3 linked regions of the Leptothrix cholodnii SP-6 genome follow. The protein of the gene in region 1 interacts with the protein of each later gene in a pairwise test. Links are inferred from orthologs where the notes say so. Each region holds a gene or a part of one and is shown in the gene's direction. Other genes may lie near its edges. The genes, in order: accC, ribD and cysM.

The links.
Region 2: the proteins of accC (region 1) and ribD interact in binary tests that used the Escherichia coli proteins (3 or more experiments, as listed by UniProt). The link is inferred for Leptothrix cholodnii SP-6 from one-to-one orthologs.
Region 3: the proteins of accC (region 1) and cysM interact in binary tests that used the Escherichia coli proteins (3 or more experiments, as listed by UniProt). The link is inferred for Leptothrix cholodnii SP-6 from one-to-one orthologs.

What each region holds. Positions count from the first base shown.
Region 1 is NC_010524.1:4,471,600-4,474,570, forward strand. What follows is about bases 134-2,951. They hold accC (acetyl-CoA carboxylase biotin carboxylase subunit), read left to right. Parts: upstream 134-773; coding sequence 774-2,129; downstream 2,130-2,951. Other genes in these bases: accB (acetyl-CoA carboxylase biotin carboxyl carrier protein), read left to right, coding at 308-763; prmA (50S ribosomal protein L11 methyltransferase), read left to right, coding at 2,153-2,951. Outside these bases: more of prmA, read left to right, coding at 2,952-2,971. UniProt on the Escherichia coli protein: This protein is a component of the acetyl coenzyme A carboxylase complex; first, biotin carboxylase catalyzes the carboxylation of the carrier protein and then the transcarboxylase transfers the carboxyl group to form malonyl-CoA.
Region 2 is NC_010524.1:3,235,719-3,238,797, forward strand. The notes cover bases 102-3,027. They hold ribD (bifunctional diaminohydroxyphosphoribosylaminopyrimidine deaminase/5-amino-6-(5-phosphoribosylamino)uracil reductase RibD), read left to right. Parts: upstream 102-902; coding sequence 903-2,153; downstream 2,154-3,027. Other genes in these bases: LCHO_RS14680 (type IV pilus modification PilV family protein), read left to right, coding at 102-829; ribBA (bifunctional 3,4-dihydroxy-2-butanone-4-phosphate synthase/GTP cyclohydrolase II), read left to right, coding at 2,201-3,027. In the rest of the region: more of LCHO_RS14680, read left to right, coding at 1-101; more of ribBA, read left to right, coding at 3,028-3,079. UniProt on the Escherichia coli protein: Converts 2,5-diamino-6-(ribosylamino)-4(3h)-pyrimidinone 5'-phosphate into 5-amino-6-(ribosylamino)-2,4(1h,3h)-pyrimidinedione 5'-phosphate.
Region 3 is NC_010524.1:717,585-720,735, reverse strand. Bases 120-3,117 are described here. They hold cysM (cysteine synthase CysM), read left to right. Parts: upstream 120-1,164; coding sequence 1,165-2,070; downstream 2,071-3,117. Other genes in these bases: LCHO_RS03315 (ammonium transporter), read left to right, coding at 2,471-3,117; LCHO_RS03330 (rhomboid family intramembrane serine protease), read right to left, coding at 282-884; LCHO_RS03335 (S1C family serine protease), read right to left, coding at 120-206. In the rest of the region: more of LCHO_RS03335, read right to left, coding at 1-119; more of LCHO_RS03315, read left to right, coding at 3,118-3,151. UniProt on the Escherichia coli protein: Two cysteine synthase enzymes are found. Both catalyze the same reaction. Cysteine synthase B can also use thiosulfate in place of sulfide to give cysteine thiosulfonate as a product.

The sequences.
Region 1 (2,971 bases):
TGAGCTCAAAACGGCGTAAAGTCGGGGGTTTGTCTTTCAAACCCTCAGCTTTCATGCACATCATCGCTTTCCTTGACCGCGGTCGCGAAGCGCGGCACCGCCCGGCACGGCCCGGTCAGTCAGCTGCGCCGACGACCTGCACCGAGGTCGGGGCTGGGGTGTCCACGCTGCGCCCAGCGGTGTCGGCCATGACCGACACCGCCCGGCGGTGCATTGACGGGTCGGCCTGCTCATGAGCAAGGCACCCAAGGTATCGGCCGAAACGGTCGCTGACTCCCCCACCACAAAGAACCATGGAGCTCCCCGCATGGACCTTCGCAAGCTCAAGACCCTGATCGACCTGGTTTCGGAATCGAACATTTCCGAGCTGGAGATCACTGAAGCCGACGGCAAGGTCCGGATCGTCAAGACCGCACCGGTGGCCGCCGTGGCAGCGCCGGTCTATGCCGCAGCGCCCGTGGCCGCTCCGGTGGCGGCCGTGGCCGCGGCCCCGGTGGTCGCAGCCGTGGCCGAAGCGCCAGCCTTCACCGGCCATGTCGTGAAGTCGCCGATGGTGGGCACCTTCTACCGCGCCTCCAACCCCGGCGCCAAGCCGCTGGTGGATGTCGGCCAGCAGGTCAAGGAAGGCCAGGCGGTCTGCATCATCGAAGCCATGAAGATCATGAACGAGATCGACAGCGACAAGGCCGGCACGATCAGCAAGGTGCTGGTCGAGAACGGCCAGGCGGTCGAGTACGGCCAGCCGCTGTTCATCATCGAATGAGGTCTTCTTGATGTTCAAGAAAATACTCATCGCCAACCGAGGCGAGATCGCCCTTCGCATCCAGCGCGCCTGCCGCGAGATGGGCATCCGCGCGGTGGTGGTCTATTCGGAGGCCGACCGCGACGCCAAGTACGTCAAGCTGGCCGACGAATCGGTCTGCATCGGGCCGGCCGCGTCGACGCTCAGCTACCTCAACATGCCGGGCATCATCGCCGCCGCCGAGGTGACCGACGCCGAGGCGATCCACCCGGGTTACGGCTTCCTGTCGGAGAACGCCAACTTCGCCGAGCGGGTCGAGAAAAGCGGCTTCGCCTTCATCGGCCCGACGCCCGAGTCGATCCGCCTGATGGGCGACAAGGTGTCGGCCAAGGACGCGATGGTCAAGGCCGGCGTGCCCACCGTGCCGGGCGTGCCCGGCGCCCTGCCCGAAGACAGCAAGGAAGTGATCCGCATCGCCCGCGAAGTGGGCTACCCGGTGATCATCAAGGCGTCGGGCGGCGGCGGCGGGCGCGGCATGCGCGTGGTGCACACCGAAGCCGCGCTGCTGACGGCGGTGCAGACCACCCGCGCCGAAGCCGGTGCGGCGTTCGGCAATCCGGCGGTCTACCTCGAGAAGTTCCTCGAGAACCCGCGCCACATCGAGATCCAGGTGCTGGCCGACACGCACGGCAACGCGGTCTGGCTGGGCGAGCGCGACTGCTCGATGCAGCGCCGTCACCAGAAGATCATCGAGGAAGCGCCGGCTCCGGGCATCCCGCGCAAGGTGATCGAGAAGGTCGGCGAACGCTGTGCGGCGGCCTGCAAGAAGATCGGCTATCGCGGCGCGGGCACCTTCGAGTTCCTGTTCGAGAACGGCGAGTTCTACTTCATCGAGATGAACACGCGCGTGCAGGTCGAGCACCCGGTGACCGAGCTGGTGACCGGCATCGACATCGTGCAGCAGCAGATCCGCATCGCTGCGGGCGAGAAGCTGTCGTTCACGCAGAAGCAGGTGCCGGTGCGTGGCCACTCGATCGAGTGCCGCATCAACGCCGAGGATCCGTACACCTTCATGCCCTCACCGGGCCGCATCTCGATGTGGCACCCGCCGGGTGGCCCGGGCGTGCGCGTCGACTCGCATGCGTACACCAACTACTTCGTGCCGCCGAACTACGACTCGATGATCGGCAAGGTGATCGTGCACGCCGACACGCGCGACCAGGCGCTGGCGCGCATGCGCAGCGCGCTGAGCGAAACGCTGGTCGAAGGCATCTCGACCAACATCCCGCTGCACCGTGAACTGATGGCCGACGCCGCTTTCATCGAAGGCGGCACCAGCATCCACTACCTGGAAGGCTGGATGGAACGGCGCAACAAGGCGCGCTGATCCGCAGTCAAGGAACGGACCCGATGGTTGAACTGATGCTGCTGGCCCCGGCCGGCGAAGTGGAGCGCATTTCCGATGCGCTGATGGAACTCGACGCGCTGGCGGTGACGGTGGAAGACGCCGATGCCGACACGCCCGACGAGGCGCCGATCTTCGGCGAGCCCGGCATGCCCGCCACCTTCGGCGAGCAGATCCGCGGCTGGCGGCATTCGGTGCTGAAGGCCCTGTTCGAGAACGAGACCCTGGCCACCGAGGCGGCCACCGTGCTGCTGGCCGAAGAAGGCTGGAGCGACCTGCACGTGCAGGGGCTCGCGCCGGTGGCCGAGCAGGACTGGGTGCGGCTGACGCAGTCGCAGTTCGATCCGGTGCGCATCACCGACACCTTCTGGATCGTGCCCTCGTGGCACGAACCGCCGGCGCAGGCCCGGCGCGTGATGCGGCTCGATCCCGGCCTGGCCTTCGGCACCGGTACCCATCCGACCACCCGCATGTGCCTGCGCTGGATCGCCGGCCATGCCGATGTGGCGACGCCGTGGCCGCGCGTGCTCGACTACGGCTGCGGCTCGGGCATCCTCGCCATCGGCGCGGCGCTGCATGGCGCGACGGGCATCGATGCGGTCGACATCGACACCGCCGCGGTCGAGTCGACCCTGGCCAACGCCCAGGCCAACGGCGTGACGCTGCACGCCGGCCTGCCCGATCAGGCCAACGGCAGCTATCCGGTCGTGCTGGCCAACATCCTGTCGGCGCCGTTGAAGCTGCTGGCGCCGCTGTTGTGCGGCCATGTCGAGGCGGGCGGATCGCTGGTGCTGGCCGGCATCCTGGAGCGCCAGATCGACGAG
Region 2 (3,079 bases), 1.2 Mb from region 1 along the record:
ACTGCAGCTCGACACCCTGCTGGTCGGGCAGGACCCGACGCTCGCGGCCGCGCTGACACTCGACCGCGGCGCAGGGGCCACCGCGGGCAGCGTGGGCCGCGGGGCCAGCCCGCGCCACGCGCTGATCCCGGCCCGCGCCAAGTCGCTGGGCGGCGGACGCAGCGTCTTCAAGCCACGGGCGCAAGACCTGCTGGCCTGGGTCTTCGACGATCAGACCGGCAGCGTGGTGGCACGCTGCGACAGCACCGCCGGCCTGTCGAGCGCACAGCTCGACGCCAACAGCCTGGGCGCCTGCCGCGCCATCGCCGGCCTGCTGATCGGCGGCCACGTGCGCTTTGCGCTCGACACCGACAGCCCCGGCGCCGGCGACGCCCAGAACCCGCTGAGCCCCGCCCTGCCGCTCGACCTGCGCCTGCAGCTGACCAGCACCGGCCACCCCGACCCCGGTTGGGAATGCGCCGACGACGCGCCCGACTCGATCGGCGGCGCGCCGGCCCAGCTCGGCGTGATCTATCACTGCGTGATCCAGGGCGCCGGCCTGCCGCCGCGCTGGTCGGGCCGGCTCGACATCGTGCCGATCGGCTGGACGCTGGCCAGCAGCGGTGTCACCGGCTACCGCGTCTGCCGCTACAGCGCCGACCACAACCGCAACGGCCGCATCGACAACGCCGAACACCCGGCCAGCCACGCCGCGGTCGGCGAACCGCTGGGCGACCAGAACTTCCTGATCCTGCGCGCCGCGGCCGGCTGCCCGACCGACAGCGGCGTCTCGTTTGCGGGGCAAGGCGGCAACTGGCTGGACGACAGCAGCGTGGCGCACCAGCCCTGACGACGACATCGGCAAGATCGGCAATCTGCGACACGACACCGCGCCGCGCTGGCCGACCGCGATCACGCCGACAATGCCCGCCATGCCCGAGAACCACCCCCACGCCGACGCACCGGCCCCCTCGCCCGCCCCGTTCAGCCCGCAGGATCAGCAGGCGATGGCCCAGGCCCTCGCACTGGCCGAGCAGGGTTTCGGGCTGACCGAACCCAATCCGCGCGTCGGCTGCGTGATCGTCGACGCCCAGGGCCGGCTGCTCGGCAGCGGCCACACCCAGCAGGCCGGCGGCCCGCATGCCGAGGTGATGGCGATGCGCACGGCGCGCGCCGCCGGCCACTCGCTGATCGGCGCCACCGCCTACGTGACGCTCGAACCGTGCGCGCACCACGGCCGCACGCCGCCCTGCGCCGACGCGCTGATCGAAGCCGGCCTGAAGCGCGTGGTCGCGGCGATCACCGATCCGTTTCCGCTGGTCGCCGGCCAGGGCCTGGCGCGGCTGGCGGCGGCCGGCATCCAGGTCGAACAGGGCCTGATGGCCGAGGCCGCCACCGCCATCAACATCGGTTTCTTCTCGCGCGTGCTGCGCCAGCGGCCGTGGGTGCGCATGAAGGTGGCGGCCAGCCTGGACGGCCGCACCGCGCTGATGAACGGCCAGAGCCAGTGGATCACCGGCGCGGCCGCACGCGCCGACGGCCACGCCTGGCGGCGCCGCGCCAGCGCCGTGCTGACGGGCATCGGCACCGTGCTCGACGACGACCCGCGCCTCGACGTGCGCCACGTGCCCACGCCGCGCCAGCCGATGCGGGTGGTGGTCGATGCGCCGCTGCGCACGCCGGTCACGGCCCGGCTGCTCGCGCCGCCCGGCGAGGTGCTGGTCTACACCAGCGCCGACGAGACCGCCCAGGCCGCCTGGCTGGCCGAGGTGCAGGCGGCGCACGGCGCCCGCGCCGCGCTCGGCCCGGACGGCACCGACGTCGCGCCGCCGCTCGTGCAGTGCGTGTCGATGCCGGGCGGACCGGCCGGCAAGGTCGATCTGGCGGCGATGCTGGCCGACCTGGCGCGGCGCGGCGTCAACGAGCTGCACGTCGAGGCCGGCCATCGGCTCAACGGCTCGCTGCTGCGCGAGGGCCTGGTCGATGAATTCCTGGTCTACCTCGCACCCAAGCTGCTCGGCCTGGGCCGCGAGATGTGGAGCTGGGGCCCGCTCGAAAGCCTGGACCAGGCGATCGAGCTCGAATGGGGCGACGTCCAGTCCGTCGGAGGCGACCTGCGTCTGCTGGCGCGCCCGCGCGGCCGGCTCGCCGGCTGGCTGCCCGGCACGCCCTGAAGCCGCGATTGCAGCGGGCCCGGGCACCAGCCGCCTACAATTCACGGATGGCAATATCTCCAATTCCCGAGCTGGTGGCCGAACTGGCCGCCGGACGCATGGTCATCCTCGTCGACGAGGAAGACCGCGAAAACGAAGGCGACCTGGTCCTTGCGGCCGAGATGGTCACACCGGAAGCGATCAACTTCATGGCCAAGCACGGCCGTGGGCTGATCTGCCTGACGATGACGCGCGAGCGCTGCGATCACCTGCAACTGCCGCCGATGACGCCGCGCAACGGCACCAAGCACAGCACTGCGTTCACGGTCTCGATCGAAGCCCGCACCGGCGTGACCACCGGCATCTCGGCCGCCGATCGCTCGCGCACCGTCGAAGTGGCGGTGGCCCGCGACACCACGGCCGCCGATCTGGTCCAGCCCGGCCACATCTTCCCGCTGCAGGCGCAGGATGGCGGCGTGCTGATGCGCGCCGGCCATACCGAAGCCGGCTGCGACCTCGCCCGCATGGCCGGCCTGTCGGCCTCGTCGGTGATCTGCGAGATCATGAACGACGACGGCACGATGGCGCGCCTGCCCGAGCTGGAAGTGTTCGCCCAGCAGCACGGCCTGAAGATCGGCACCATCGCCGACCTCATCACCTACCGCAGCCGCAACGAATCGCTGGTCGAGCAGCTCTCGCGCCAGCAGCTCGCCACGCCGTGGGGCGGCTTCGACTGCCGCACCTTCCGCGACCGCACCGGCCAGATCCACCTGGCGCTGAGCCTGGGCGACTGGCAGCCCGAGGACGAAGTGCTGGTGCGCGTGCACGAGCCGCTGTCGGTGCTCGACCTGCTCGACGCCAGCACCTCGCGCCATTCGTGGTCGCTGCCGCAGGCGCTGACCACGCTGCAGGCCACCGGCCGCGGCGTGGCCGTGCTGCTCAATGCC
Region 3 (3,151 bases), 3.8 Mb from region 1 along the record:
AGCGCGCGGCCGATGGCCTCGCGGTCATCGGCGCCGCGGTCGACACCGATGCCCAGCGAAGCGGCCGAGGCGGGCGTCCACACCGCCGAAACCAGCGACAGCACCACCACGGCCAGCCATGGCCAGACGACAGGCCACGACCATTGCCACTGATGCAGCACACGCAAGAACCGCAACATCGGCCCGAAGGAGAAGTACAGCCTCATGGCACATCCCTGCGAAGGTCTGAAGGCCCAGCATGGACTTCTCGTCAACCCCCTGCAGGCGAGGGGGTATTCGGGTCAGCGCCGGCGGCGCGAGGGGAACGGCGCCTGACCGCGCCAGTAGCGGATCATCAGCCAGCCGCCGAGCATGCCGCCGAGGTGGGCGAAGTGGGCGACACCCCCGGTCGGGCTGAAGATGCCCGACAGCAGCGCGATGCCGCCGAACACCACGACGAAGATCTTCGCCTTCATCGGGATCGGCGGGAACAGCGGCATGATGATGCGCTCGGGAAACATCATCCCGAAGGCCAGCAGCAGGCCGTACAGCGCACCCGAAGCACCGACGGTCGGCCCCATCGGAATGCCGAGCAGCGACACCAGCATCTGCGCCACCGCACCGGCCACGGCACTGGCGAGCAGGAAATGCCAGTAGCGCTTGCGGCCCCAGATCATCTCGATCTCGGAGCCGAACATCCACAGGCCGAACATGTTGAAGAACAGGTGCAGCGGGTCGCCATGCAGGAAGGCATGGGTCAGCGGCTGCCAGGGCATGAACAGCCCGCTGCCGAGCGGCCACAACGCGAACAGGCCCTCCAGCCACGACCCGAACAGCAGCTGGACACAGAACATCGCTGTGCAGATCAGCATCAGCGCCTTGGTGACGGGAGGAAGCTGGGGCATGTGGGGGAGCAGAAGATCGTCGTGAGCAACGCGCGGCACCCGCGGTGGATGCAGAAGGCGGTGCCTGGACTTTGGTGCCGGAGGCCGGACTCGAACCGGCACGCCTTGCGGCGGGGGATTTTGAGTCCCCTGCGTCTACCGATTTCGCCACTCCGGCAGGATGGGCGCTGTCTGGCAGCGGCGGCGATTATGGCATGCACCGTGAGGAAGCCATTGCCGAGCGCCCTGCGGCGCGGCGCGCGTGCCCAGGCTTGCTGCGACAATTCCTGCAGGAGGTGTCATGAGCGAGTATCAGACCATCGAAGACGTCATTGGCCACACGCCACTGGTGCGACTGCAACGCCTGCCCGGCGCCGACATGGCCGCACGCGGCAACGTCATCCTGGGCAAGCTCGAGGGCAACAACCCGGCCGGTTCCGTGAAGGACCGGCCCGCCATCAGCATGATCCGGCGCGCCGAGGAGCGCGGCGACATCAAGCCCGGCGACACGCTGATCGAGGCCACCTCGGGCAACACCGGCATCGCGCTGGCGATGGCCGCGGCCATCAAGGGCTACCGGATGGTGCTGATCATGCCGGAGGACCTGTCGATCGAACGCGCCCAGACCATGAAGGCCTTCGGCGCCGAACTGATCCTCACGCCCAAGGCCGGCGGCATGGAATACGCGCGCGACCTGTCCGAGCAGATGCAGCGCGAGGGCAAGGGCGTGGTGCTCGACCAGTTCGCCAACGCCGACAACCCGCGCATCCACTACGAGACCACCGGTCCCGAGATCTGGGACGACACCGCCGGCCGGATCACCCACTTCGTCAGCGCGATGGGCACCACCGGCACCATCACCGGCGTGTCGCGCTTCCTGAAGGAAAAGAACCGGGCGATCCGCATCGTCGGCGCACAACCGGCCGAAGGCTCGCGCATTCCCGGCATCCGCAAGTGGCCCGAGGCCTATCTGCCCAAGATCTACGACCCCAGCGGCGTCGACGATCTGGTGCTGGTCAGCCAGGCCGACGCCGAAGACATGGCGCGCCGCATGGCGCGCGAAGAAGGCCTGTTCGCCGGCATCTCGGCCGCCGGCGCCTGCTGGGTCGCGCTGCAGATCGCCCGCACGGTCGAGAACGCCACCATCGTGTTCGTCGTCTGCGACCGCGGCGATCGCTACCTCTCCACGGGCGTGTTTCCCGCCTGAAGACCCGGGGCCGGGTGGGTCACCGCCTGAGCCACCGGAAGCGGTTCACCGCATTGGGTGAACCATATTGGTGCAATCAAACGCACCAATAGAGGATTACCCACAGTCTGGTCGAACGCGGCTCCTCGCCGGCCAGCGTGCGCTGCGAGGTCAAAGCCGCGACATCGGGCTCACGACCCGGCGCGACCGCGACGCCAGGCGCCGATCGGCAGATCCGTGTTTTGTTGACGTGCCCCTGTCAGCCACACCCCCGCTCCAGGGGGTCCGGCAACAGCGGCCGGATTGACGCTGCGCGGCGCTCCCCCTACCTTCATCAGACCTTGGTACCGGCCAGTGTTGTGCCTAGACGCACATCGAAAAATATCGACGGCCGGCCCTCAACTGCTCTGATGGACTTTCGATGAACGAACTGATCAACCTCGCCTGGGTCGGGATATGCACCGCTTTGGTGTTTTTCATGCAGGCTGGATTTGCCTTGGTCGAAGGTGGCCTGGCGCGCGCCAAGAACTCGGTCAACGTGATCATGAAGATCTACCTCGGCACCTGCTTCATCGGTGTCGGGTTCTGGCTGGTGGGCTACGGCGTGGCGTTCGGTCCGAGCGTGGGCGGCCTGTTCGGCGGCGCGGGTTACGCGCCGATGGAACTGCCGGCCACCCAGGCCATGAGCCTGCTCTACCAGATGATGTTCGCCACCACCGCCGTGACGATCGTCTCGGGCGCGGTGGCCGAGCGCATGCGCTACGGCGCCTACCTGTTCTTTGCCGTCCTGATGTCGCTGCTGATCTATCCGGTCTACGCGCACTGGTCCTGGAACGCCGACGGCTGGCTCAAGCAACTGGGCTTCGTCGACTTCGCCGGTGACGGCGCGGTGCACTCGATCGGCGCCTGGTGCGCGCTGGCCGGCGTGATGGTGCTCGGGCCGCGCCTGGGTCGCTTCAGCAAGAAGGGCGAGGTGCGCGAGATCCCCGGCCACAACCTGCCGATGGTCGCGCTCGGCGGCTTCGTGCTGTGGCTGGGCTGGTTCGGCTTCAACGGCGGCAGCATCAGCGGCCTGGAGAGCGCCAACCTCGGCACGGTCCTG